Regions from separate parts of the Mesorhizobium sp. P2_E10 genome, predicted to be linked through region 1. Evidence: predicted binding sites of a transcription regulator. Region 1 holds the regulator's gene; each other region holds the start of a gene.
The links. The regulator PhoB, encoded in region 1, activates phosphate uptake and scavenging genes when phosphate is short. The targets are predictions, from matches to a motif close to TGTCATNNANCTGTCAT.

Region 1 (9,585 bases):
GGCGCTGGTAGAAAAAAGGCATTTTGGTATGAACATCATGACCGAACAGTCCCTTGAAAACGCTGTGGGCGATAAAATGAACGCCAAGTCGAACGAAGTGATCAAGATGCGCGGCGACAAGGTCGGCGTGTTCTACGGCGAGAAGCAGGCGTTGTTCGACGTCAATCTCGACGTGCGCCTCAACCAGGTGACGGCGCTGATCGGCCCGTCGGGCTGCGGCAAGTCGACCTTCCTGCGCTGCCTCAACCGCATGAACGACACCATCGATTCGGCGCGGGTGACCGGCAAGATCACGCTGGACGAAGAGGATATCTACGACAAGAGCATCGACGTCGTCGAGCTCAGGGCGCGCGTCGGCATGGTGTTCCAGAAGCCCAATCCGTTCCCGAAGTCGATCTACGAGAACGTCGCCTACGGCCCGCGCATCCACGGACTGGCCAAGCGCAAGGCCGACATGGATCAGATCGTCGAGTCGAGCCTGAAGAAGGCGGCGATCTGGAACGAGGTCAAGGATCGCTTGCAGGAGCCCGGCACCGGCCTTTCCGGCGGCCAGCAGCAGCGTCTGTGCATCGCGCGCGCCATTGCCGTGTCGCCCGAGGTGATCCTGATGGACGAGCCCTGCTCGGCGCTCGATCCGATCGCCACCGCCCGTGTCGAGGAACTGATCGACGAACTGCGCCAGAACTACACGATCGTCATCGTCACCCACTCGATGCAGCAGGCGGCGCGCGTGTCGCAGCGCACGGCGATGTTCCATCTCGGCTATCTCGTCGAGGAGGGCGCCACCGACAAGATGTTCACCAATCCCGACGACAAGCGCACCCAGGACTACATCACAGGCCGGTTCGGCTGAGCGGTTCCGGCAGCGAAGTTTCAGGCACGAGGACGAGGATCATGGGTGAACATACCGTCGCATCTTTCGATGAAGAGTTGGGGCAGATCAGCAAGCTGATCCGCGACATGGGCGATCTCGCCGGCTCGATGGTCAGCGGCTCGACCAAGGCGCTGCTCAATTCGGACAACGCCCTGGCGCAGCGCGTCGTCTCCGACGACGCCATCATGGATGCGCGCCAGCGCGAGCTGGACGACCGCGCCATCACGCTGATCGCCAAGCGCCAGCCGATGGCCAACGATTTGCGCGCAGTGGTCGGCTCGATCCGCATGGCCGGCGACCTCGAGCGCATCGGCGACCTGGCCAAGAACATCGCCAAGCGCGTCGGCACCGTCGGCCTCAGCGTCACGCCGCGCGACCTGTCGCATTCCATCGATGCGATGGCCCAACTGGTGCTCATCCAGGTGCAAGGGGTGGTCGAGGAATACGCCGCCGCCGATGCGGCAGCGCTCGCCAAGCTCAGAAACGACGACGAGCGCATCGACGTCAAATACACCTCGGTGTTCCGCGAGCTTTTGACCTACATGATGGAAGACCCGCGCAACATCACCGCCTGCACGCATCTGTTGTTCTGCGCCAAGAACCTCGAACGCATCGGCGACCATGTGACCAACATCGCCGAAAATGCATATTATGTTTTGACCGGCTCGCAATTGCCCGCCAATCGTCCGAAGCAGGACGAGACGGCGATGTCCGCGCCGGCGGCATGACGACAAAGGTGACCAGTCGATGATCGCGCCACGCATCATGGTGGTGGAGGACGAGGAGCCGCTAGGCGTGCTCCTCCGCTACAATCTCGAATCCGAAGGTTACCAGGTCGAGGTGGTGACGCGCGGCGACGAGGCCGAAATCCGCTTGCAGGAAAACGTGCCCGACCTGCTGGTGCTGGACTGGATGGTGCCGTCGGTTTCCGGCATCGAGCTGTGCCGGCGCCTGAGGATGCGGCCCGAAACCGAGCGGCTGCCGATCATCATGCTGACCGCGCGCGGCGAAGAGAGCGACCGCGTGCGCGGCCTGTCGACCGGCGCCGACGATTATCTGGTCAAGCCGTTCTCGACGCCGGAATTCATGGCCAGGGTCAAGGCGCTGCTGCGCCGCGCCAAGCCGGAAGTCCTGTCCAGTGTGCTCAAGGTCGGCGACATAGTGCTCGACCGCGAATCGCACCGGGTCTATCGCAAGAAGAGCGAGATCCGGCTCGGGCCGACAGAATTCCGGCTGCTCGAGTTCATGATGCGGCATCCCGGCCGGGTGTTCTCGCGCAGCCAGTTGCTCGACAATGTCTGGGGCGAGACGATCTATATCGACGAGCGCACGGTCGACGTCCATGTCGGGCGGCTGCGCAAGGCGGTCAACAATGGCCGCATGCCCGACGTCATCCGCACCATCCGCGGGGCGGGCTACGCGATCCGCGAAGACTAGGTCCCTCGGCGCGGAAGCGTTTATTGGTTGAATGCGTCCACTCCCGGACCTCACGCGTCGATGATTGGCTCAGCCCGCTCATGGCTTCGTCATCCTTGGGCGAAGCAAGGAGCGTAGCGACGCGGCGCAGACCCAAGGATCCATGCCGCGACCTCAAGGCGTTGCTACTGTGCAGAATTCTGCCCCGTTGAATTCTTTGACCGATTTCACGGCATGGATCCCAGGGTCTCCGCGACGGAGCTTCGCTCCTGCTTCGCCCTGGGATGACGACGTTGGGACGGCTTCGGCCAATCTCCAAAGTCGGCGACAATCTGCGGCATCAATGATTGACGTCGTCCTCAGGCCACGTCTTTCCCGATAGCGCCAGCCCGTGCCTGCCCGCCCGGCGCGAAGATCTCCTGGTCGACGAAGCTCAGTGCCCGCATGGCGCAGCCTTCGCGGATCAGCGGCAATTCGTTCGGTTCGGTGTCGAAGGAGATCGATTTCGAGTGCTGGCCGCCGGCGGTCTGGGCGATGGCCTCGCGCAGCGCCGGTTCGATCAGGTCGAAGGCGGCGGCGCTGACGCCGACCATGGCGACCGGCGCGGGATCGATCAGCGCAAAAAGACTGCCGAGGCCGAAGCCGAGCGCTTCGCCGGCCTTGCGGTAGGCCTCGCGCTCCGGCCCGTCTTTCTCGCGTGCCGCGACGGCGAGCGCCCGCATGTCGGCGTCGCTGACATCGGCGACCGGCTCGGCGTCCTCGCCCAATTGCCTGGCGTTGCGCCAGATGGCGTAGTTGCCGGCATAGGCCTCGACGCAGCCGCGCCGCCCGCAACGGCACAGCGCCCCGCCCGGGCGATGGATCATGTGGCCGAACTCGCCGCCCGATGAATGGGTGCCGGTGAACAGCTCGCCCTTCAGCACCAGTCCCATGCCGATGCCGTGCGACAAAAGGATGGCGATGAAATCGTCGTGGTAGCGGACCGGATCGCGCCACTGCAGCGCCACCGCCATCATGTTGCAGTCGTTTTCCATGGTGGCCGGAATGCCGAATTCGCCTTCCAGTATGTCGGCGAAGGCGATGTCGGTCTGCGGCGTGATCGGCGACCACAGCATGGCGCGGGCGTGCGAATCGGTGATGCCTTGGATGCCCATAGCAATGCGGGCAACGCTGTGGGTGTCGAGGTCGGGATCCTCGAGCCGACGCCTGACTATGGCGACACATTCGCCGATCAGTTCGTCGCGCGGCATGGTCAGCGTGTCCAGCCGGCGCTGCTCTTCGGCCACCACCTGGCCGGCGTAGTCGATGACAGCGACGGAAAGGAAATTCAGCGACAGCACCACGGTCATCACAGCGGCGGCTTCCGGATTGAGTCCGAGACCGACTTGCGGCCGACCGCGTTTCAGCGAAACCGGCTCGCTGGCCTTGCTCTCGGCCAGGATGCCTTCCCCGATCAGGTCGGCGGAGATCGCCGATATGGTGGAGTGGCTGAGGCCGGTGGTCGCGGCGATCTCGGTCCGCGACGGCTGGCCGGCGCGGCGCACGGCCGAAAGCACCATCGCCCGGTTGCGGCGGCGCAAATCGTCGTGGCGGATTCCAACCGACATCTTTCTTGCTTTCCTCCCGGTCGTCCCCGCGGCCTCTCATGATATTGAAGGCAGTCGGTGACACCAGCCAAATATTGGCAGAAGCCGGCAGGCCTGTCATTATTTATTGCGAGTCTCGAAAAAAAGTCAGTGACACATCAAAATCCATCAGAATCGATGTTGACAGCGCTCCGGCGTTGGATCAGTATTTTTTCGAGGCTCGAAAAAATAGAGCCTTTGTGCCGGCCTTCGGGCCAGTTTGGTCGCGCCGCACGCGGCGCAGGGAGGATACAATGAAAAGATTCACAGCCGCCATCCTGGCGGGTGTCGCCATGTCGCTGACGCTGGCGTCGGTCGCACAGGCGAAGGACAAGGTCATTGGCGTTTCGTGGTCGAACTTCCAGGAAGAGCGTTGGAAGACCGATGAAGCGGCGATGAAGACGGCGATCGAGGCCGCCGGCGACAAGTACATCTCCGCCGACGCGCAGTCCAATCCCGGCAAGCAGCTTACCGATGTCGAGAGCCTGATTTCGCAGGGCGCCAACGCGCTGATCATCCTTGCGCAGGATGCATCGGCCATCGGCCCGGCGGTGCAGAAGGCGCTGGACGAAGGCATTCCGGTCGTCGGCTATGACCGTCTGATCGAGAACAAGGATGTCTTCTACCTGACCTTCGACAACAAGGAAGTCGGCCGCATGCAGGCCCGCGAAGTGTTCAAGGCCAAGCCGGAAGGCAACTACGTCTTCATCAAGGGCTCGGGTGCCGATCCGAATGCCGATTTCCTGTTCGCCGGCTCGATGGAAGTGCTGAAGGAAGCCATCGACGGCGGCAAGATCAAGAATGTCGGTGAGGCCTATACGGACGGCTGGCTGCCTGCCAACGCCCAGAAGAACATGGAACAGTTCCTGACCGCCAACGACAACAAGGTCGATGCGGTGGTTGCAGCTAATGACGGCACCGCCGGCGGCGTTGTCGCCGCGCTGACGGCGCAGGGCTTGGCCGGAACCGTACCGGTGTCGGGCCAGGACGGCGACCACGCCGCGCTGAACCGCATCGCACTCGGCACGCAGACCGTGTCGGTGTGGAAGGACGCGCGCGAACTCGGCAAGAACGCCGCCGAGATCGCTTCGCAGCTCGCCGACGGCAAGAAGACCGGCGACATTGCCGGCGCCAAGGACTTCACCACGCCTGGCGGCAACACCGTCAAGTCGCTGTTCCTGACCCCGGTTGCCATAACCAAGGACAACCTCAACGTCGTCATCGACGCCGGCTGGATCAAGAAGGACGAAGTCTGCGCCGGCGTCACTGCCGGCAGCGTTGCGGCCTGCAACTAAAACCGGACCGCTATCGGTTCCAAATCTCGGCGCCGCGGCCCAAAAGCCGCGGCGTTTCTCAAGGGGCTTTCCGCTTCAAATGACCGCGGAAAGCAAATAGCATCCATGTTTCCGGCATCCGCGCCAGACGGCAAACCGGTGGGAGGATAGCATGACCGACACGACCTCTAATCAGCCGGTCGCCAGCACTGCCGCGGACCGGGCGCGTGCATCCGAACTCAGCGCCGTCGGGCGGTTCCTCAGGGCTACCGAGCTCGACACGCGCATGCTCGGCATGGTCGGCGCGCTGCTGGTCATCTGGGTCGGCATCCATATCCTGTCGGGCGGGCTTTTCCTGACGCCGCGCAATCTGTGGAACCTGTCGGTGCAGACCTCCTCGGTCGCGATCATGGCGACCGGCATGGTGCTGGTCATCGTCATGCGCAACATCGACCTTTCGGTCGGCTCCGTCGAAGGCGTGATCGGTATGATCATGGGCGTGGCGCAGGCCGAATTCCTCATTCGCGTCATCGGCTTCCAGCTTGGAAATCCCTGGCTCTGGATCATCGCGCTGGCCGTCGGCGTGGTGCTTGGTCTGCTGATCGGCGCGTTCCAGGGCTTCATCATCGCCTATATGGAGGTTCCGGCCTTCATCGTGACGCTGGGCGGCCTGCTGGTCTGGCGCGGCATGGCATGGCTGATCACCAGCGGGCGCACGGTCGCGCCGCTCGATGCCACTTTTCAGCTGATGGGCGGCGGACCGCGCGGCTCGATCGGCGCCACCGCCAGCTGGATCGTCGGCGTGGTCGCTTGTGCGGCGGTTGCCTTCGCGCTGCTCAACGGCCGCTCGCAGCGCAAGCGGTTCAGCTTTCCGCTGCGCCCCGTCTGGGCCGAGACCTTGCTTGGCGTGGTCGCTTGCGCGGCCATCCTCGGCGCCGTCTGGATCGCCAATTCCTATCCATGGCCAATCGGCATCGTGCGCCAGTATGCGCAGCAGAACGGCATCACTCTTCCCGAAGGCGGGCTGTTTATCGCGCACGGCATCGCTATACCGGTGCTGATGGCGGTGACTGTCGGCATCAGCATGACCTTCATTACCAAGCGCACGCGTTTCGGCCGCTATGTCTTTGCTATCGGCGGCAATCCGGAGGCAGCCGAACTCGCCGGCATCAACACGCGCTGGGTGACCATGAAAGTGTTCATGATCATGGGCGTGCTGGCGGCCATCAGTGCGGCGATCTCGTCGGCCCGCCTCAATGCGTCGACCAATGCGTTGGGCACGCTGGACGAGCTGCTGGTCATCGCCGCCGCCGTCATCGGCGGCACGTCGCTGGCCGGCGGCGCCGGAACGGTGATGGGCGCCATGCTCGGCGCGCTGCTGATGCAGTCGCTGCAATCCGGCATGGTGCTGCTCGGCATCGATTCGCCGCTGCAGAGCATCGTCGTCGGCGCGGTGCTGGTCATCGCCGTCTGGCTCGACACCGTCTACCGCAAGCGCGTCTAGGGGAGGAATGACGATGGAAAAAACCGCTCCTACGGGCACTGCGCTGATCGACATGCGCAACATCTCGATCGCCTTCGGCGGCATTCGCGCCGTCGACGATGCCTCCATCGATCTTTTCCCGGGCGAGGTCGTGGCGCTGCTCGGCCATAACGGCGCCGGCAAGTCGACCTTGATCAAGATCCTTTCCGGCGCCTACAAGCGCGATGCGGGCCAGATCTTCGTCAACGGTCAGGAGGCTGCGATCTCCAACCCGCGCGATGCCAAGAAATACGGCATCGAAACCATCTACCAGACACTGGCGCTGGCCGACAATGTCGACGCTGCCGCCAATCTGTTCCTCGGCCGTGAGCTGATGACCGGCTGGGGCACGCTCGACGATGTCGCCATGGAAGCCGAGGCACGCAAGGTGATGGGCCGGCTCAATCCCCGCTTCCAGCGCTTCAAGGAGCCGGTGATCAAGCTGTCGGGCGGCCAGCGCCAGTCGGTGGCGATCGCGCGCGCCATCCTGTTCAACGCCCGCATCCTGATCATGGACGAGCCGACGGCGGCACTCGGGCCGCAGGAAACGGCGCAGGTCGGCGAACTGGTCAAGCAGCTCAAGGCCGACGGCATCGGCATCTTCCTCATCAGCCATGACATTCATGACGTGTTCGAACTCGCTGACCGGGTCTGCGTGATGAAGAACGGCCAGGTCGTCGGCACGGCGCGCACCACCGATGTGACCCAGGACGAGGTGCTCGGCATGATTATCCTGGGCAAATGCCCACCCGGGGCCATTCCCGGGCCTGGCGCGCTGAAGATCGCAGCATAGGCTATTATCTGGTTCGGCCATGATCTGTTCCGAAAACCGGTTTCCACTTTTCGGGATCATGATCTGATAAGCCGGCTAACCATAGGCAATCGATAGGCCAACTCTCACGATGGTTTGTCCTCGCCATTGTGTTGGCGCGGTGACATGCCATAAAGGTCCCGAATCCATGGGCCGCAACATCCGTTGAAGAAGTTCTTCCCGATCGTCGCCTTTGTCGCCGTCGCGCTGATCAGCCTGACGATGGCGGGATTTGCCTATTTCGCCACGCAGGAGGCGGCGCGGATCAAATTCGAGGCGGCCGCGGACGACGCGCTCAACCGGATCGAGAGCCGCATCGATCTGCATCTGTCGCTGCTGCGCTCAACCCAGGCGCTGTTTGACGCCCGGAATGGCGACATTTCGCAAGCAGAGTTCAAGGCATTCTTCAACGCGCTCGATGTCGACACCAATTTCGCCGGCCTGCGCGGCATCGGTTTTCTCAGACTGGCGAAGGCGGGTGACGAGGCGGCGGTCGAGCGCGACATACTGCACGACCATGGCGTCGCCCATGCAGTCTATCCCGATACGACGCAGCCTTGGCGCACGCCCATCTTCATGTTCGAACCGCTGGACCCGTCCAACCAGTCGAGCATCGGTTATGACATGTTCACCGAACCGGTGCGCCGGGCGGCGATCGAAAAGGCGATGGCCGATGACCAGCAGCATGCGAGCGGGCTCATCCAGCTCGGCCAGGGCACGGGTGCTGCGCAGACCTTTACCGGCTTCCTGGTTTTTGTGCGGCTCAATGTCGAAACCGCGCCCGACGTCATCAATGCGTCGAGATCGTCGACGGCGGGTTTACTCTATGCCGCCTTCCGCGCCCGCGATCTGTTCCAGATCGCGCTCAGCCGGACGCCGCTGCTGCCGGTCAATACCGAAATCTATGACGGCAAGGCGGAGGCCGGCGCTCTCCTGTTCCGATCGGAAACGCCGCCGGTCGCAACCCTGGGCGACAGGCTGCTGGTGACGCGCCAGATCACCGTGGCCGGCCGGCCATGGACCGTCCTGTTTCGGCCGACAAGCGCCTTCTCGCAGCCCTCCTCGCGCGCCATTCCGGTGATGCTCGGCCTGTTCGGCCTGCTGCTGGCAGGCACAATTGCGCTGGTGGCGCGCTATCAGGAGCGGGCCTATGACGCCAAGTCGCTGCTGCACGAAACGACCGAGAAGAGCTTGCTCGAAAAGGATCTGATGCTGCAGGAGATGAAGCATCGCATCAAGAACTCGATCACGCGGGTGCTGGCGATCGCACGCCAGACGGCGTCGCGGGCCACCGACGTCAACGAATTCTCGGCATCCTTTTCGGCCCGGCTGCAGGCGATGGCGGCGTCGCAGGACATGCTGACGCGCTCGCGTTGGCAGAAAGCCGATCTCGGCGATCTCTTACGCATCGAACTTGGCCAGGTGTTCGGCAAGGAGCTTCCGGAAGGCGTCTTGTCGGGGCCACAGGTTCTGCTCGACGAGACGACGACGCAGGCGCTGGGCCTGACTTTTCACGAGCTGGCGACGAACGCGCTGAAATATGGCGAGGCTGGCAATTCGGTTGGCGCGCTCAAGGTCGACTGGTCGGTTAACGGGCGCGGACGCGACCGTACGCTGGCGCTCAACTGGCGCGAGGCCGGGCAAAAGAAGCTGGAAGCACCTGTCGAGACCGGCTTCGGCACAAAACTGATCGATCTCAATGTCACGCGCGAATTGCGTGGCACGATCAGGCGCGATTTCCGTGCTGACGGATTGAAAGTGGAAATCAGGATTCCGCTGTCGGACTGAAACGCCGCCACGGGCGGTTCGAATACTCAAACAAACGGAGACCGGACCAGCCGGTCTCCGCCTTGATTGCTTGACGCGCTTTGAAGCGGATCAGCAGCGAGCCGTGTAGAGATGGCCGCGGTTGTCGCGATACTGGCAATAACCATTGCGCAGGTTGCGCACCAGCAGGCCGGAACCAGCACCGACAGCCGCGCCGATGAGCGCGCCTTTGGTGCCGCCGATCAGACCGCCGGCCACGGCGCCGACACCGGCGCCAACGCCGACATCCCGCTCGG
Region 2 (9,585 bases), on a different contig from region 1:
CCGTAGCCACCCTCGCTCTCTCCGCCTTGCTTGCCTTCGACGCGCTGCTGTTTCGGCTGATGGCCAGTCACGCCAGCGAGGCCGGCGGGGGTGCCGCAGTCGACGATTTGCTGGCGCGCATGCGGCTGAAACCAACCGCTGCCGGCGGCCGCACGCTCGACCAGCGCATCACAGGCACGCGCCACCTGCTGGTGGAGCAGCGCATCGCCTTCGCCCTGTTTGCGTTGGCCTCGTTCGTCGCGGCATTCCTTTGAGCCCGTCGATGACAAAGCTTCATATTCGCGCCAACACCTTCACCTTGCTGCAGACAGTGACCTCGGTCGGCCTGTCGGCGCTGGCTTGGGTGGTGACCGGCGTACGGCCGATCTGGAATGGCAGCCAGCCGTCGGAGCGGCAGCGCATCTATTTCGCCAACCATGCCAGCCATGGCGACTTCATCCTTTTGTCGGCCTGCCTCAGCGAAAAGGTGCGCGCCCGCACCCATGCCGTGGCGGCGGCCGAATATTGGGGCAAGTCGCGGCTGCGGCGCTTTATTGCCGAGGACATGCTGTCCTCCGTGCTCATCCACCGGCAATGGACCGACGAGACGCAGAACCCGATTTCGATCATGCTGTCGGTGCTCGACGACGGCCATTCGCTGATCCTGTTTCCCGAGGGCACCCGCAACACCACCGATGCGGAATTGCTGCCGTTCCGCTCCGGCCTCTACAATCTGTCGATGGCGCGGCCCGAGGTCGAGCTGATCCCGTGCTGGATCGAGAACATGTCGCGCGTGCTGCCCAAGGGCCAGTTCCTGCCGGTGCCGCTTCTGTGCCGCGTCGTCTTCGGCCCGGCGGTGACGATTGCGCCCGGCGAAGAGCGCCGCGCCTTTCTCGAGCGCGCCCGCCAGACGCTGCTTGCGCTCAACCCCCGCCCGGATCGAGACGACTGATGCCACTTTCGCTGCCGCCGATGCATGAAACCATGATCCTGGTAATCGGCCTGGTCGGCGTGCTGTCGACTGCGAGCCTCGTCGCCGGCATCCTGTCGTGGCGGGCGCCCAAGCCACTGTCGTCGGGGCTCACCAACCTCAACCAGCGCATCAACGCCTGGTGGGTGATGGTGGTGGCGATCACGGTTGCCTTCTTTTTCGGCCGCACCGGCATGACCATCCTGTTCGCGCTGATCTCGTTTGCAGCACTTCGGGAATTCGTGACGCTGACGCACAGCCGGCGCAGCGACCACTGGGTGCTGCTGGGCATGTTCGGCATCATCATCCCGTTCCAATACTGGCTGGTGTGGACCGCCTGGTACGGGCTCTTCACCATTTTCATCCCGGTCTACTGCTTCCTTTTGATGCCGGCGATCACCGCGCTCAATGGCGACACCGAGCGCTTCCTCGAGCGCGTTTCGGCGCAGCAATGGGCGATCATGATCTCGGTCTATTTCGTCAGTCATGTGCCGGCGCTGCTGACGCTCAACGTGCCCGGCTTCGAAGGCCACAACCTGTTGCTGATCGCCTTCCTGATCATCACCGTGCAAGGCAGCGACGTGCTGCAATATATTTTCGGCAAGCTGTTTGGAAAACACCTTCTGTCCCCGACCGTATCGCCGTCAAAAACCTGGGAAGGGCTGGTCGGCGGACTGGCGGCGTCGAGCCTGCTCGGCGCACTGCTGTCGTTCCTGACGCCGTTTTCGCCGCTGCAGGCGGCGGGCGTCGCCTTCATCGCCTGCCTGATGGGCTTTCTCGGCGGACTGGTCGCATCGGCCATCAAGCGCGACCAGGGCGTCAAGGATTGGGGCCATCTGATCGAAGGCCATGGCGGCATGATGGACCGCGCCGACAGCCTGGTCTTCGCCGCCCCGGTGTTCTTTCACACGGTCCGTTATTTCTGGACCGTGTGAGAGAACGAGTACGTCCGGATCGGTCTAGCGGCTGAGATCAAGTGCTGCGCTCAGATCGCCCATTGGCGGCTGGTCGTTGTTGCGCAGCGCCTTGTCGCGAGCGACGATGCCGGGAAGCACCGGCAGATCGTAACGCGCGGTGATGAAGCGCAGAATCGATGTAGTGTCGTATTGCGTGTGGTCGACGGTTCCGGATTTCGCATAAGGCGAAATGATGAAGGCCGGGATGCGGTTGCCCGGTCCCCAGCGATCCGCCTTCGGCGGCGCGACATGATCCCAGAAGCCGCCGTTTTCGTCATAGGTGACAACGACCAGCATGTGGCCCCATTGCGGGCTTTTCTCCAGATGCGAAACGATGTCGGCGAGATGCTGGTCGCCGCTGCCGACATCGGCATAGCCGCCATGCTCGTTGAGATTGCCCTGCGGCTTGTAGAAGCTCACCGCCGGCAGCTTGCCGTCGTCAATGTCCTTGATGAAGGCGACGCCGTCGAGGCCGCCATCCTTCAGATGCTCGGCACGGGCAGTGGTGCCGGGCGCATAGGCGGCGAAATAGTTATAGGGCTGGTGATGGAACTGGAAGTTCGGCACCGGCGTCGCGTTCTTGCCGTCGAGCGCGGCCTGCCAGGCGCCGGAGTACCAGGCCCAGCCGATACCCCGCAGCGACAGGAGATCGCCGATGGTGATCTCCTGCTGCGGCGGCAACGTGGTCGGCGCCGCCGGATCGGCCAGCGCCTTGTCGCCGCCTTCGGCCGGCTTGTTGGCGCTCGGCTGATAGGGCGGCTGCATGGTGTTGACCGCGTAAAAATCAGGCGTGATGGCGCCGTCATTGACGAATTTCGGCGCGCCTCCGAGCGCCGAGGGCGGCGAGTTGTCGGCGACCTTCAGCGTCTTGCCGTCGGCGTCCACAACCGCGATCTGATCCTTGATCGGGCTGGTGTCGGCGTGCGGATAGACCGGCACGCAAGCGCAAGCCAGCTGGAAATGGTTGATGAAGGAGCCGCCGAAGGCGCCCTGGAAGAAATTGTCGGCCAGCACGTATTTCTTGGCCACCGCCCACATCGGCAGGACGGAGCCGTCATAATGGCCCATGACGACGCTGCCCGAATCGGCCCAGGCGACGAACTTGTCGTTGCGGCCGCCATTGATCTGCATCTGCTCCTGATAGAAGCGATGCCAGAGGTCGCGGGTGATGACCGAGGTCTTCAAATTGAAGCCGTTGGGATCGTCGATGGCGAAGCTCGCATTGGCCAGATGCGCGGTCTGCGCCTCCGTCACCGGCGGGGTGACACCCTTGCCGGTCAGACCGCCCCAGGCCGGCGGCAATTCGGCCAGCGGCTTGCCGTCGCGGTCGAGCTGGCGAACCTGGTCGGCCGACGCGTTGGAGAGGCCATTGGCGCCGGGGAAGCCGCCATAAAGATTATCGAAGCTGCGGTTCTCGGCATAGATGACGACAACCGTATCGATCTTGTCGTAGCCGGCGGGAGCGGCGCTGGCGATGGTGGTGAAGGAAGCCAGCGCTGAGCCGGCCAGATAAAGCGAATTGAAGAGCTTGAGCCTCGACATGGAAATACCTCATGGCTGGGTGGTGGCTAGAGGGGCAGTGCATGGCCGGGGGGCGACGAACCACAGGCATGCAGGTACTTCGATGCCTTGTCACCTTTGTGACAGTCTCGACCTTTGCGAACACGGTTGCGTGAGCGCGGGGACCGGTCATCAATCCGTTGCAGTGCTTCCTTATTTCCGCAACGAAAATCGGACTGAGCCACATGAACGCTGGACCATGGAAAGACCAGGTGATCGCGATCGTCGCGGCATCGGTGGTTGGCCTCGCCGTGATCGCGCCGGGAGCCACGGCCGAGCCGGATGGCATGCATCCCGGGCCGCTGTCGCGCGCGCAAGCCTTTGCCAGGGCGACGGCCCTGACCGCGCTTGGCCGCAAACTGTTCCTCGATCCGTCGCTGTCGGCCTCGGGCCTGCAATCCTGTTCTTCCTGCCATGATCCAAAGCATGCCTTTGGTCCGGCCTCGGCCACCCCAGTCGAGATGGGCGGACCCAAGATGGATCAGCCGGGACTGCGCGCCGTCCCGTCGCTGCGCTATCTCCAGGCGACGCCTGCCTTCACCGAGCATTTTTACGATTCCGACGACGAAGGCGATGAGAGCGTCGACAATGGTGCGACCGGCGGCCTGACCTGGGATGGCCGCGTCGATCGCGGGCAGGACCAGGCGAAGATCCCGCTGCTGTCGCCCTTCGAAATGGCCAACAAAAGTGCCGGCGATGTCACTGCGGCACTGCGCAGAGCCGCCTATGCCGACGATTTCAAAGCGGTTTTCGGCGACCAGGTATTCGACCATCCGGACGATGCTTTCGACGCCGCTGCCGAAGCGCTCGGGACGTTCGAGCAGAGTGCCGCCGATTTCTATCCCTATTCCAGCCGCTACGACGGCTTTCTCGCCGGCAAGGCGACGCTCAGCGCGCAGGAATTGCGCGGGCGCGCTTTGTTCGAGGACGAGGCCAAGGGCAACTGTGCCAGCTGTCATCTCAGCGAGCCCTCCAATGACGGCGAGCCGCCGCAGTTCACCGATTATGGTTTCCTTGGCATCGGCGTGCCGCGCAACCCGGCAATTTCCGCCAATGCCGATCCGAGCTACTTCGATCTCGGCCTGTGCGGCCCGTTGCGCACCGACCTCAAGGGCCGGGCCGCGTATTGCGGCCTGTTCCGCACGCCGACGCTGCGCAACGTCGCACTGCGCAAGAGCTTCTTCCACAATGGTTATTTCCACTCGCTGCGCGACGCGGTCGCCTTCTATGCCAGCCGCGATACCGACCCCGGCCGCTGGTATCCGAGGGACGCCGACGGCACGATTCGCAAGAACGACGATTTGCCCAAAGCTTACTGGCCCAACCTCAACCAGGACCCGCCCTTCGGCAAAAAGCCCGGCGACAGACCGGCGCTGACCGATCCCGAGATCGACGACATCGTCGCCTTTCTCCAAACCCTCACCGACGCCGACCAGCAGGCCAACGCGGCGCGTTGAGTTTCGGATCGGCTCAGCCGCGTATTGCGCGCCCTGCCTGTTGCAGCAGTTCGAAGGCAGTGAAGCGCTTGTCGTGCCAGGCTTTCACTCCGCCGGCCGGACGATAGATCTCGCCGATGCGCGACATGCCGGTCATCGCCGATATCACGTCGGGATAAGTCCTCGCCGCCACCGCGCCCAGCATGGCCGAGCCGAGCAGTACCGGTTCGGGCGATGTCGATCCAGCCACGGTCAGTCCCGTGGTGTCGGCCAGCAATTGACGGACCAGTTCGCTCTGCGCGGCGCCGCCGCTGACGACGATGGTGTCGATGGCGATGTTCTTCCCGGCCATCGCCGCCACGATCTGGCGCACGCCATAGCCGATCCCGCACAGGCCGGCGACATAGAGCGCGACCAGATTTTCGAGGGAATTGTCCATGCCCAGCCCCGCGATCAGTGCCTTGGCCTCAGGGTCGGCGAAGGGCGAACGGTTGCCGAGGAATTCCGGCACGACGTGCAGGCCATCGGCCAGACGGGCCGCCTCGGACAAATCGGCGGATCGCGTTGCCGACTGCTGACCAAGCCAGGCAGCGAGGCCGGTGCCCTGCGCCTTGGCCTTTGCCGACGCTTCGGCCGAGGCCGGGTGGAAGGCGACGAGATGATCGATCGCCGCGCCCGCCGCCGACTGGCCGCCTTCATTGAGCCACAGGCCGGGCACCATCGACGAGAAATACGGACCCCAGACGCCCGGCACGAAAGCCGGCTCGCTGGTGCTGGCCATGGTGCAGGCCGAGGTGCCGAAGACATAGGCCATGCGCGATTGCAGCGAACCGACAGAACCGGTGCCGCCAACGGTGCCGACACCGCCGGCATGGGCATCGATCAGACCGGCAGCGACCGGTGTTCCCGGCAGCAGGCCGAGTTCGTTGGCAGCGGTCTCAGTCAACCCTTGAGCAAGTGCGGTGCCGCCCTCGACGATCTCGGTGCCGATCCGCGCGAAGCCTTCGTCGGCGAGCTGGCCGAGGCCGATGGCGCGGAAATAGGCCTCGTCCCAGCGCCGCTCATGCCCGAGATAGGTCCATTTGCAGGTCACGGTGCAGATCGAGCGCGCCAGGCTGCCGGTCGAGCGCCAGGTGAGATAGTCGGTCAGGTCGAAGAAATGCTCGGCCGCGGCAAAACTCACGGGCAGGTTTTCACTTAGCCACAAGAGCTTGGGCGTCTCCATCTCCGGCGAAATGGTGCCGCCGACATAGTCGAGCACGCGATGCTTGCCGGCATTGATGCGCTGCGTCTGGTCGAGGGCGCGATGGTCCATCCAGACGATGATGTTGCGCTGGCTGTCGCCCGAGCGGCCAACCGGCAACGGTGCACCGCCCTGCCCGATCACCACCAGTGAACAGGTCGCGTCGAAGCCGATGCCGGCAATATCGCGCGGACCAAGCCCGGACTTCGCAACCGCCTCGCGCACGCTGGCGCAGACCGCGCGCCAGATGTCGTCGCTCGACTGCTCGGCGATCTCGCCCGGCTCGATGAACAGTGCGATGTCGCGCTTGGCCGAGGCGAGCATGGCGCCCTCAGCGTCGAACACCCCTGCCCTGGCGCTGCCGGTGCCGACATCGATGCCGAGGAAGTGTGGGGGCATGGGGGAACCTCGAGGAATTGGCGAATAGCGAATAGCGAATAGCGAGCGATAATTTTCCTATTCGCTACTCCCTATTCGCTCCTACAAATCATTGCTCTGCGGCAGGATCACCAGATCCCGGATGGTGATGTTCCTTGGCCGCGTCAGCATGAACAGCACGGCTTCGGCGACCTCGGCGGGTTGCATCAGGCCGCCGGCGGCCAGCTCCTCGTCGAGCTTCTCCTTTGGCCAGTCGCTGATCAGCGCCGTCACCACGGGTCCTGGCGCCACGGCGCCGACGCGCAGGCCGTGCTTGGCGACCTGGCGGCGGACCGTGTGAACGAAGGCCTGCACGGCATGTTTGGAGGCGGTGTAGATTGGCTCCCAGACGACGGGTACGAGCCCGGCGATCGAGCTGGTGACGATGATGTCGCCGGTCTTGCGCTCGACCATGTGCGGCAGCACGGCGTGCACGGAACGGAATACCGCATTGATGTTGAGGTTCAGCATGCGGTCCCAGGCATCGGGATCGCCGCCGAGGATCTCGCCGCCGACATAGGCGCCGGCATTGGCATGGAAGATGTCGAGCTGGCCGGCCTTCTCCAGAATCTCAGGCATCATGGTGGCGACGCTCGACGGCTTCATCAGATCGACCACCACCGGGATCGCCTGCGGCCCAAGCTCCGCGCAAACCTCCTTCAGCCTGTCCTCGGCGCGGTCGACCAACACGACCCGTACGCCGGCGGCGATCAGCGCCCTGGCACATTCGAGCCCAATGCCCGAGGCGGCGCCGGTGATTGCCGCGACTTTTCCACTCAAATCCTGAGCCATTTCGATGGTCTTCCTGTCTACTGGGTTCAGGCTCGGCCGTGGGAAACCCGCGAACGGCGCGCCAGGGAGTCGACGATGACCGCGATCGCCAGAACGGCGCCGGTGATCATGTAGCGAAGCGACGACGACAGGTCGAGCAGCGTCAGCCCGCTGGCGATCGACTGGATGACGATGATGCCGAGCAGCGCCGAATAGGCGCTGCCGCGGCCGCCGAACAGGCTGGTGCCGCCGATGACGGCCGCCGCGATGGCGTTGAGGTTGACGTCGCCGGTGCCGGCCTGCTGGCTGGCCGAGGCAAGGCGTGCGGCCGACAGCACGCCGCCGAGGGCGGCGAACATCGAGCACATCGCAAAGGCGCTGAGATAGATCAGCCGCACCTTGATGCCTGCGCGGCGCGCGGCTTCGCGATTGCCGCCGACGGCGGTCATCGAGCGGCCCCATTTGGTGCGGGTCAGCGCATAGTTCATCGCCACGACCAGGCCGACGAACAGGCCGAACATCCACGGGATGCCGCGTGCCTGGTTGAGATAGGCGACGATCAGCTCCAGCACGATGGTCAAGGCGGCGACCTTTACGATCAGGCCGCTGACCGACGGCGCCGACAGGTTGACGGCGCGGCGGCGGCTGACGGTGCGCAGGCCGGTGATCAGCATGACGATGCCGGGTACCGCCGCCAGTCCGAAAGACACCCATTTGGGCATGACCAGCAGCTGGCCGAAATTCACCAGGTTCGAACCGTAAGGCAGGTTGATCGAACCGGTGGAGCCGAGGATGTAGAGCTGCAGCCCGAGCACCGCGAGCAGGCCGGCCAGCGTCGAGACGAAGCTCGGCATGCCAAGTCGATTGAACAGCAGCGCATAGAGCGAGCCGATCAGCGCGCCGAAGGCGACGGCGGCAAGGATGGCGAGCGCCACCGGCCAGCCCTGGTTGACCCATAGCGTGCCGACAAGCGCCGAGGCAAAGCCGCTGATCGAGCCGACCGAGAGATCGATCTCGCCGACCATCAGCACGCAGACGATGCCGAGCGCAATGACGCCGACGGTCGAGCAGTCGAACAAAAGATTGACGAGATTGCTCGAGGAGACGAACACCGGATTGAGCGTGGTGAACACCGTCCAGATTATCACCAGCCCGACGACCACCGGCAGCGAGCCGAGATCGCCGGAACGCACGCGGTCGAGGAAGGCGCTAATCGTGCCGCCAACGCCTGTCGCATGCTTGACGCGCACGTCGCTGCGGTCGAGCGCCGTCGACGCCGAGGTGTCGTGCTTGGGCTCCGCGCTCATGGCCGCTGCTCCTGCTTGTGCTCATGCCCGGGTTTTTGCTCCAGCCTGCGTCGCTCGGCACGGCGCGATACCGCATTGTTGGAGGCGCCGGTGATGGCGCTGACCAGTTCCTGGTTCGAGGCGTCGGGTTCGAAGACACCATTGTTGCGGCCGAGCCTGAGCACGACGATGCGGTCGGCGACGGCGCGCACGTCTTCCATATTGTGGCTGATCATCAGCACGCCGAGGCCGCGCTCGCGCACCCGGTCGATCAGGTTCAACACCTCCGCGGTCTGGGCGACGCCGAGTGCGGCTGTCGGCTCGTCGAGCAGGATGAGTTTCGGCTCAAGCAGCAGCGAGCGGGCAATCGCCACGGTCTGGCGCTGGCCACCGGACAGCGAGGCGACCGCTTCGCGGACGCTCGGAATGCGCGCCGACAATTCGTTGAGCAGCGTCCAGGCGCGGATCTCCATCGCCACCTCATCCAGCCGCAGCGGATTGAGCTCCTTGCCAAGAAAAATGTTGGCGACGACGTCGAGGTTTTCGCACAGCGCCAGGTCCTGGAAGACGGTGGCGATGCCGAGCGTCAGCGCCGCACTGGGGTCGGGCATGGTCACTTGCCGGCCACGGAAATTGATCGTTCCCGAACTCGGTTGGTGGACGCCGGCAAGGATCTTGACCAGCGTCGACTTGCCAGCGCCATTGTCGCCGACCAGCGCCACCACCTCGCCGGCATGCACGTCGAGATCGATATCGGTCAGCGCCGACACGGCGCCGAAATTCTTCGAGATGCCGCGCAGGCTGAGCACCAGCTCGACTGTGGCAACCGGTCCGTCAGAAATGTCGGTCATGGATGGCAAACCTTTCCGGAAGGCCGGTTGTTTTGACGTCCGGCCGCCGCAAGGGCGGCCGGACCTGATGATAGTGCTATTAGTTGGTGATGCCGAGCTTCTTGCAGCCTTCGACG
Region 3 (9,585 bases), on a different contig from region 1:
TCGCAGCCGGGGCGTACTGTCTTTCAGCGGCTATGACCGTCTTCGGGGGATTGTGAGCCATGCCTGGACATTCGCGCCTCTCGCTGGTGATGATCGGACTGATGGCCGTTTACGCAACAGTTCGGCCTGTGTCCGCCACGTCACTCGACGAACTCTACCAGGCGCAGACCATCGTCACCGGCCAGGGCGAGGTGAACCGCCAGATCGGCTTCAAGGCCTGCCTGGACTCGGTTCTGGTGCGGGTTTCCGGCGACCAGCGCCTGCCGAACAGGCCGGAAATGGCTGATCTGCGCGACAAGGCCGGCAGTTTCGTCGCCGAGTTCCGCTATCACGACCGGCTGGAAGGCATTCCGGTCCATGACGAACAAGGCACGCACGACCGGCCGCACGACCTCACCTGCCTCTACAAGCCGGCCGCAATCGACCCGGTGCTTGCCACGCTCGGCAGCAAGCCTTGGCTTGGCGAACGGCCGCGCCTGGCGGTGTTTTTGACGACCGAGCAAGGCACAAGGCATTTCGCGCTGACCGCGGATGATGAGCACGGCCAAGCGATGCGCGAATCCTTCGTCAACGCCACCGGCCCGCTGGTGATGCGGATCGCCTTTCCCTCGGCATCGCTGCTCTCCGGTGCCGGTCTCGACGACAAGACGCTGCGCAATGCCGATTTGGCGATGCTGGATCAGTTGGCCAAGAAAGCCGGCGCCGACCAGGCGCTCGCCGGCAGCATCGTCTGGAGCGACAAGGATCTGGGCTGGATCGCCGACTGGCGGCTGGCCATGGGCGGCAAGACCTACACTTGGCAGGTGCGCGGCGTCAGCTTTGATGAGGCGTTCCGTGTTGCGATGCGGGGCGCGGCTCAGGTTCTGAGCGGCAACGGTCAGCCTAAGTCAGGCTGATATTCAGGTGATGCCGGTCTGCAAATGGCGACTTCTTGCGCTTCCGGTGCTCACGTACCCAAAAGTACGCTCCGCTCCGGATCTTAAAACCCACCATTTTCGACTCGGCCTGACCTGAAACTCAACCTGCCTTTGCCTCAGAGCGCACCCGCATCCCTGGCACAATCGTGTCGCATTGGTCAGCGGCAAGGGCTCGTGGTAAAAGCCGCCGATCCGGAGTCTTGGCGATGAACAAATTCACCCCTGCAAAAGCTGCCGGCGCACGCAGCGTCGACGATATCACCGGCAGCCACCGTCTGCGCCGCATGCGCAAGGCCGATTGGTCGCGCCGCCTGGTCCAGGAGAACCGGCTTTCGGTCGACGATCTGATCTGGCCGATCTTCGTCGTCGACGGCAAGAATATCCGCGAACCGATCGCCGCCATGCCGGGCGTCTTCCGCCTGTCGATCGACCTTGCGGTGAAAGAGGCCGAGCGTGCGGCCAAACTCGGCATTCCGGCCATCGCCACCTTCCCCAATGTCGAACTGGGCCTGCGCGACCAGACCGGCTCGCACATTCTCGACCCGGAAAACATCATCAACCGCACCACACGCGCCATCAAACATGCGGTGCCGGAGATCGGCATCATCACCGATGCCGCGCTCGATCCGTTCACCTCGCACGGCCATGACGGCATTTTGCGCGACGGCATCATCGTCAATGACGAGACGGTGGAGCAGGTAACGGCGGCAGCCGTCATCCAGGCGGCGGCGGGCGCCGACATCATTGCCCCCTCCGACATGATGGACGGCCGCATCGGCGCCATCCGCGACGCGCTCGACGCCAATGGTTTTCAGGATGTGGCGATCATGTCCTATGCGACGAAGTTCGCTTCGGCCTTCTACGGCCCCTATCGCGAGGCGGTCGGCACCGCCGGCCTGCTCAAGGGCGACAAGAAGACCTATTACATCGACCACGCCAATTCCGACGAAGCGGTGCGCGAGGCAGAGCAGGACATCGCCGAGGGCGCGGACATGCTGATGGTCAAGCCCGGCCTGCCCTATCTCGACATCATCCGCAGGCTGAAGGACGAGTTCCAGATGCCGACCTTCGCCTACCAGGTGTCGGGCGAATATTCGATGATCAAGGCCGCCGCCGCCAATGGCTGGATCGACGGCGAGAAGGCGATGCTGGAATCGCTGCTCGCCTTCAAGCGCGCCGGCTGCGACGGCATTCTTACCTACTTTGCGCCAGAGGTGGCGGCGATTCTGAAGGGATAGGGTGGCCGCCGCGGCCGCCCTGCTCCAGCGTTCTCAAAACTCCACGTCGAGTTCGATGATGTCCTCGGGCTCGGCAAGCGCGTCCTGCGTCCATTCCTGCATCAGCGGCCAGGCGAGGATCGCCTCGCAATAGGCGGCGAGCGGTGCTTCGAGCTCAACCGCGTAGGTGCGAAAACGGGTGCAGACCGGTGCATACATCGCGTCGGCAACGGTCGGCGAGGAACCGAACAGCCAGGGACCACCATAGGTCGCCAGACATTCGGACCAGATCGTCTTGATCCGCTCGACATCGGGGCGCGCGCCGGAAAAGATCTTGAAGCTCTGGTGCCGGGCTTTGAGGCTCATCGGCAGCGCCGAGCGCAAATTATGAAAGCCTGAATGCATCTCGCCGGACACCGCCCGGCAATGCGCTCGCGCCACGCGGTCGGCCGGCAGGAGGCCGGCACCCGGCATTGTCTCGGCTAGATATTCGGCGATCGCCAGCGTGTCCCACACCGTCACCCCATCATGGGTCAGCCGCGGCACCAGCACCGATGGCGACAGCAGCAACAATTCCTGCCGCTGCTCGGGGTCATCGATATCGATGCGCTTCTCCTGGAACTCCAGCCCCGCCATGCGGCAGAGCAACCAGCCGCGCAGCGACCAGGAGGAATAGTTCTTCGACGATATCGTCAACGTGGCCTTTGCCATGCGATCGGCCCTCCGAGCCCCTTTGCCGGCAACAATCCTCTCGCAATGCACAAAATTTTGCACTAGATTTTTTTGCACTGCCACATGGCCGCTTCGGAACGGGATGCATCTCGATGCTGTACCAGGCCTACCAGCTACAGGACGATCTCATCGCCCCGTCGCGTTTTTTCGCCGATCTCATGCGCTCGGCGATGAGCAGCATGGTTTCAGGCGACAGCGTGAAGCAACGGCTGGCCGCCGGACTGGAGATGATCGGCCGCTTCAAGCTCACCCATGCACGACCGGATTTCGATATCAAATCGGTCAAGGTCGGCAATCGCGATGTACCGGTCACCGTCGAGACGGCGCTCGAGCTGCCGTTCGGCACGCTTCTGCGCTTCGCCAAGGACATGGATACGCGCCAGCCCAAGGTGATGGTGATCGCCCCTTTGTCGGGCCACTTCTCGACCTTGTTGCGCGGCACGGTGGAGACGCTGCTGGCCGACCACGAGGTCTACATCACCGACTGGGCCAATGCCCGCGACGTGCCGCTTGCCGCCGGCCGTTTCGGCGTGGACGACTATGTCGACTACGTCATCCGCTTCCTGGAGGCGATCGGCCCGGGCGCGCACATACTGGCGGTCTGCCAGCCCTGCGTCCAGGCGCTTGCCGCCGTCGCCGTGATGTCCGAGGACAGGCACCCCGCGACACCGCGCTCGATGACGCTGATGGCGGGACCGATCGATCCGCGCGAAAGCCCGACCAAGGTCAACGAATTCGCGGTCAGCAAGTCGCTGGCCTGGTTCCAGAGCTCCGTCATCTCGCGTGTGCCGTGGCGGCACGCCGGCGGCGGACGCCGGGTCTATCCGGGCTTTCTCCAGCTTGCGGCGTTCATGGCCATGAACATGGACCGTCACAACAAGGCTCACCAGAAACTCCACGACCATCTGGCGGCCGGCGAGACCGCCGAGGCCGAGAAGATCAAGACCTTCTATGACGAGTATCTGGCGGTGCTCGACCTCACCGAAGAGTTTTATCTCGAAACCATTGATAGGGTGTTCCAGAAGGCGGAGCTCGCCACCGGTACGTTCACGTTCCGCGGCAGCCCGGTCGACCCGGGCGCAATCCGCAACACGGCGCTGCTCACTGTCGAGGGCGGACGCGACGACATCTGCGCGCTTGGCCAGACCTCGGCCGCGCATGAATTGTGCCGGTCGCTGCGCCCGCATCTGAAGCGCCATCATCTGCAGGCCAATGTCGGCCATTACGGCGTCTTCAACGGCAAGCGCTGGGAGCGCGAAATCTATCCGGCCGTGCGCAATCTCATCCTGTCGATGGAATAGTTTTTGCTCGACAGGGATAGAGACTCTGAAGAGGTAGCCGGAACCCGGAAACGCCGGGTTCCGGATGCTCCTTACGCCTTGGGCAAATAAGGTATCGTTCCGGCCAGATCGGTATTGTCGATCATCTGGAAGCGGCTGTCGCTGCCGGCCTGACGCGCCGCCACGAACGGAGCGTATTGCGGATCGGTGGTGAAGGCCTCGGCGGCCTGAGCCGAGGGAAACGCCATGATGGCGATGAGGCTGGTGTCCAGCGGCTTGCCCTCAAGCGTCTTCACATTGCCGCTGCGCGCCAGATATCGGCCACCATGCTTGTGCACGAGATCGTGCACCGAAGCGGCATACGCCGGCACCCACTTGTCGTCCTTCACCTTGATGTCTGCGATCACATAAGCGGTCATTGTCTTTCAAACTCCTCATTGATCGGCACCGGACTGCCCGGTGACGTGACCGCTGCTTCCCACGGCGATGACGCATCCCTCCAGTCACCGAACTGTACCAGGGGGCCAGTACAGGTTCTGTACTGGCCCCATGATCGGCTTTTGGGTAATGTCGGTCATCTTCTGTTGGAGATCACCACATGACCCAAGCCGGATACAAACAGTTCTGTCCGCTTTCGATGGCCGCCGAACTGCTCTGCACACGCTGGACCATGGTGCTGCTGCGCGAACTGGTGGCGGGATCGACCCGCTTCAACGATCTGCGCCGCGGTGTTCCGAAAATGTCGCCAACCCTTCTGTCGCAACGGCTGAAGGACCTTGAAGCCGGCGGCATTGTCGAGCGCACGGAGGTCAAATCCGAGAAGGGCGTGTTCGAATACCGGCTGACCGAGGCCGGCAGAGATTTGCGCCCGGTGGTCGAAGCGATGGGCTTCTGGGGCCAGAAATGGGTCGAGGCCCGGCTCTCGCTGAAGAACCTCGATCCGTCACTGCTGATGTGGGACATGCGCCGCAATCTGAACCCCAGTCCGCTGCCCGACGGACGCACCGTGATACAGTTCCTGTACCATGACCTGCCGGCGACAAAGCGGTCCTGGTGGCTGATCGTCGAGAAGCAGGGTGATGTCGATCTGTGCTGGTACGATCCGGGATTTGACGTCGATCTCTACGTGTCGACCGACCTGTGCACCATGACCTCGATCTGGATGGGGCTGACGACAGTGCACAAGGAACGCGACAAGATCAGCCTGACCGGAGACCTCGATATCGCCGCCAAAATGCAGACCTGGCTTGGCCTCAGCCCGTTTGCGGTGATGCCGAAGCGTGCCGCGGCGTAGCTGACGTCACCGGCCTCTCGACTAACCGCTTGCAATTCGCAATCAGTTTGCTACAAAGAAGGCAATTGCAAATCACAATCGGTTATCTCGGAGGCACTCATGTCAAAGCTTCGCGTCAATGCATTCACCCTGTCGCTCGACGGCTACGGCGCCGGTCCAGACCAGACCCTGCAAAATCCGCTCGGCGTTGGTGGTGAGGAGCTGCACAAATGGATGACAAGCACCCGCAGCTTCCACCAAATGGTCGGCAAGGATGGCGGCACCACCGATGTGGACGACCGCTTCACAGTCCGCAGCTTCGACAATCTCGGCGCCTGGATCCTCGGCCGCAACATGTTCGGGCCGATCCGCGGCGACTGGCCGGACGACAGCTGGAAAGGCTGGTGGGGCACCAATCCGCCCTACCACGTGCCGGTCTTCGTGCTGACGCACTACAAGCGCGACCCTATCGAAATGGAAGGCGGCACCATTTTCCACTTCGTTACCGGCGGCATCCATGATGCGCTCGACCGGGCGAAAACCGCTGCCGCCGGCAAGGATGTCCGCGTCGGCGGCGGCGTCTCCACCATCCGGCAGTATCTCCAGGAGCAGCTCATCGACGAGTTGCATCTGGCGGTTTCGCCGATGCTGCTCGGCAAGGGCGAGAACCTGTTTGCCGGTCTGGATATGCTGAAGCTCGGCTATCGGTGCACCGAGCAAGTGGCGACGGCGCTTGCCACGCATGTGACGATCAAGCGGGTGTAGGCTCCTTTCTCCCCGTCCCTATGCGGGGAGAAATGCCCGGCAGGGCAATGAGGGGCGGCGCGACCTTTGGAGACTATCGGCAAACTACCAATGGCAACGAATTGGGGCTCAATCGCCCGACGCTGGCGCCGCCCCTCATCCGCCCTTCGGGCACCTTCTCCCCGTTAGACGGGGAGAAGGAAGAACCCCTCAATATTTCTCCGGCACGTAAAGCTCGCGTGGTAGCGTCTGGCGCTCATATTCGGGATTGAAGACGCGATCGGGTAGCGTGATCTCCTCGTGCGGTACTTCCTCATAAGGCATCTGCTTGAGCAGATGATCGATGCAGTTCAGCCGCGCGCGCTTCTTGTCGTTGCCCTCGACGATGTACCAGGGCGCTTCGGGAATGTTGGTGCGGGCGAAGGTCTCTTCCTTGGCCTTGGTGTACTGCTCCCAGCGCACGCGCGACTGCAGGTCCATCGGCGACAGCTTCCACTGCTTCATCGGATCGTGGATGCGCATCAGGAAGCGCATCTGCTGCTCCTCGTCGGTGATGGAGAACCAGTATTTGACAACCGTGACGCCGGAGCGGACCAGCATGCGCTCGAATTCCGGCACGTCGCGGAAGAACTCCTCGACCTGATCTGGTTCGGCAAAGCCCATCACGCGCTCGACGCCGGAACGGTTGTACCAGGAGCGGTCGAACAGGACGATCTCGCCACCGGCCGGCAGATGCGGCACGTAGCGCTGAAAGTACCATTGCGACTTCTCGCGCTCGGTCGGCGCTGGCAGTGCCACGACGCGGCAGATGCGCGGATTGAGCCGCTGGGTGATGCGCTTGATGACGCCGCCCTTGCCGGCCGAGTCGCGGCCCTCGAAAATGACCACCAGCTTCTTCTTGTGATAGGCGACCCAGGACTGCAGCTTGATCAACTCGGACTGCAGGGTGATGAGGTCACGAAAATACTGCATGCGATCGATCGAAGGCGGATGCGCGTTCTTGTAGATCTTGGCAATCTCCATCGACAGCGCCGGCTCCGACATTTCCAGTTCGTAGTCTTCGTCGAGCGTGTCGGCCAGCTCCGCTTCAAGCCAATCCCTGGCTGGAGAATTCTGTTTTAACTCGGTCATTTGCGCTGCTCCGCTTGCCGGCTGACATGAAACCCTGAGCCGACTTGATATAGGCCGGTAGTGACGGTTTTATTGCAGCCACCGGACGCCGCAAATCCGCGAGGCATGGTCGATCCGTCGCCGTGGCATGGCGACAAGCCACTCATATTGTCCTACAAATGCCGAACCCGTTCGGGCTCCCCTGCCCTCCCCACCGAAATTGCGAGGATTTGACATGGAATACCGCACGCTTGGCCGTTCCGGCCTGAAAGTTTCGACGCTGACGCTGGGCACCATGACCTTCGGCGGCACCGGGCCGTTCGCCGCCGTCGGCAATTCCGACGTGGCGGAAGCCAGGCGCATCATCGACACCTGCATCGATGCCGGCATCAATCTCATCGACACCGCCAATGTCTATTCGAACGGGCTTTCGGAAGAGATCATCGGCGAAGCGCTCGGCGGCAAGCGCAAGGGCGATGTGCTGATCGCCTCCAAGGCGCGCATGCGGATCGGCAAGGGTCCGAACGACGAAGGCCTGTCGCGCTACCACCTGATCCGCGAGTGCGAGAAGAGCCTGAAGCGCCTCAGGACCGATGTCATCGACATCTATTTCCTGCACGAATGGGACGGCGTGACGCCGCTCGAGGAAACCATCGCCGCGCTCGACACTTTGGTGGCGCAGGGCAAAGTCCGCTATGTCGGCTGCTCCAATTATTCCGGCTGGCACGTGATGAAGGCGTTGGGGATCAGCGACAGAAGTCATCAGCCGCGTTTCGTCACCCAGCAGATCCACTACACGCTGGAAGCGCGCGAAGCCGAATACGAACTTCTGCCAATCTCGGTCGATCAGGGGCTTGGCGTGCTGGTATGGAGCCCGCTTGCCGGCGGCCTCTTGTCGGGCAAATACCGGCGCGACAGCCCGACCGCGCGCCAGCTTGCCGGCTGGTCGGAACCGCCGATCCGTGATGGGGACCGGCTGTGGCGGATCGTCGACGTGCTGGTCGAGATCGGCAAGAGCCGTGGCGTTTCGGCGGCGCAGGTGGCGCTGGCCTGGCTGCTCGGCCGCCCCGCGGTCAGTTCGCTGGTGATTGGTGGGCGCACCGAAGCGCATTTCAAGGACAACATCGCCGCTGCGAGCCTGGTGCTTGCCGAGGACGAGCGCAGCCGACTCGACGCCGTCAGCCGGCCGCCCTTACTCTATCCCTACTGGCACCAGCAGCTGACAGCCAAGGACCGGTTCGGTCCCGCCGATCTGGTTATCGACCGGAGCGATGTCTGAGCGGCTTGGGTTTCGGGAGCGCCGGCGCTAGCCCGAGATATAGCGCCAGACCTCGGCGTCGGGCTCCACCTGGCCGCTGAGCACGAAATATTTGTAGAGCACGAGCAGCGAGATCGCCTGCTCGGTCTGCTCGTTGCAGAACTTTCGGCAATAGGCGTTGGCGGCGGCAATGATGCGTTCGGCCTCCGCCGGATGCTGCTCGAAATACCGCATTTTTTCGGCAAGATCGGAGAAATCCGCTGCGAGCGGCACATAGTGGATATCAGCTTCTATCTGCTTTTCGGCGAACCAGGTCTCGTATGTCGGCGGCGGCATAAGGCACAGCGAATTCGAACTCATGATCCATTTGAGGTTGGTCGCCACATCATTGCCTTCGAGCGAAACGATGTAGCGGTAGTGCCGCTGCTGGTCGATGCTGAGATATGGCTTGCGGTAAGCCGCCGCGGTCGACTTGGGTGAGCCGACATCGCAGAACGGCAGATCGCGCACCGCCTTCAGGAACAGCGTCCGGATCGGATTGTTGAGTTCGCCGCGCCAGACCACGGCCGGACGCTTGTCCGCGAAACGCATGGTGTCTGCGGGCATGTTGAAATGCCGAAACTTGTCGAGCTTCATCAGCACGGCATTGCTGTTGTCGTCCTGGATTGGCCGATCCTTGACGATCGAAGGCACTTTTGGCACGTCAATGACGTCGCCGAACTCCAGATCGATCAGCAGGCCCGGATCGAAATAGCGGGCGAATTCCTTCAGGTCGTAATAATACATGCTCGGCCTGAACGGCAATCGGCGGACAGGCACGGCATTCGGGCTCGGCACGAAGGCGTGCTGCAGCTTGTTGTAGTAATCCAGCCGTTCGCGCACCGCCGCGTCGGAAAGGCTTGCCTGGCGAAGCCGACCGGCCAGCCTGCCGCGGAACAATGCCTGCGGCGCCAGATCGCGCACGACGTTGCGTGCGTAATAGAACACCTTGACTGAGTTGCGTAGGACTGTGGCCATCGGTCACTTGATCAAAACAGACTGGCGGCCCCAGCAT

Region 2: the regulator PhoB is predicted to act here: its motif matches at 3,593-3,609, upstream of AC1D0N_RS05295 (acid phosphatase).
Region 3: the regulator PhoB is predicted to act here: its motif matches at 7,355-7,371, upstream of ppk2 (polyphosphate kinase 2).

Annotation. Positions count from the first base shown of each region.
Region 1 covers NZ_JBFUEK010000006.1:266,771-276,355, forward strand. Annotated here, with positions in the region: gene pstA (phosphate ABC transporter permease PstA) at 1-11, shown strand, start outside; gene pstB (phosphate ABC transporter ATP-binding protein PstB) at 29-853, shown strand; gene phoU (phosphate signaling complex protein PhoU) at 895-1,602, shown strand; gene phoB (phosphate regulon transcriptional regulator PhoB) at 1,622-2,311, shown strand; gene AC1D0N_RS18500 (ROK family protein) at 2,650-3,897, opposite strand; gene xylF (D-xylose ABC transporter substrate-binding protein) at 4,170-5,210, shown strand; gene AC1D0N_RS18510 (sugar ABC transporter permease) at 5,362-6,693, shown strand; gene AC1D0N_RS18515 (ATP-binding cassette domain-containing protein) at 6,707-7,504, shown strand; gene AC1D0N_RS18520 (CHASE domain-containing protein) at 7,688-9,310, shown strand; gene AC1D0N_RS18525 (YMGG-like glycine zipper-containing protein) at 9,401-9,585, opposite strand, start outside.
Region 2 covers NZ_JBFUEK010000002.1:133,216-142,800, reverse strand. Annotated here, with positions in the region: gene AC1D0N_RS05310 (hypothetical protein) at 1-254, shown strand, start outside; gene AC1D0N_RS05305 (lysophospholipid acyltransferase family protein) at 263-931, shown strand; gene AC1D0N_RS05300 (phosphatidate cytidylyltransferase) at 952-1,884, shown strand; gene AC1D0N_RS05295 (acid phosphatase) at 1,909-3,447, opposite strand; gene AC1D0N_RS05290 (cytochrome-c peroxidase) at 3,651-4,922, shown strand; gene AC1D0N_RS05285 (FGGY-family carbohydrate kinase) at 4,936-6,543, opposite strand; gene AC1D0N_RS05280 (SDR family oxidoreductase) at 6,625-7,353, opposite strand; gene AC1D0N_RS05275 (sugar ABC transporter permease) at 7,380-8,639, opposite strand; gene AC1D0N_RS05270 (ATP-binding cassette domain-containing protein) at 8,636-9,469, opposite strand; gene AC1D0N_RS05265 (ABC transporter substrate-binding protein) at 9,549-9,585, opposite strand, start outside.
Region 3 covers NZ_JBFUEK010000002.1:596,985-606,569, reverse strand. Annotated here, with positions in the region: gene AC1D0N_RS07620 (DUF2066 domain-containing protein) at 60-896, shown strand; gene hemB (porphobilinogen synthase) at 1,124-2,155, shown strand; gene AC1D0N_RS07610 (glutathione S-transferase) at 2,189-2,845, opposite strand; gene AC1D0N_RS07605 (polyhydroxyalkanoate depolymerase) at 2,959-4,167, shown strand; gene AC1D0N_RS07600 (DUF1330 domain-containing protein) at 4,239-4,565, opposite strand; gene AC1D0N_RS07595 (winged helix-turn-helix transcriptional regulator) at 4,745-5,440, shown strand; gene AC1D0N_RS07590 (dihydrofolate reductase family protein) at 5,540-6,184, shown strand; gene ppk2 (polyphosphate kinase 2) at 6,374-7,294, opposite strand; gene AC1D0N_RS07580 (aldo/keto reductase) at 7,509-8,552, shown strand; gene AC1D0N_RS07575 (glycosyl transferase family 90) at 8,580-9,548, opposite strand.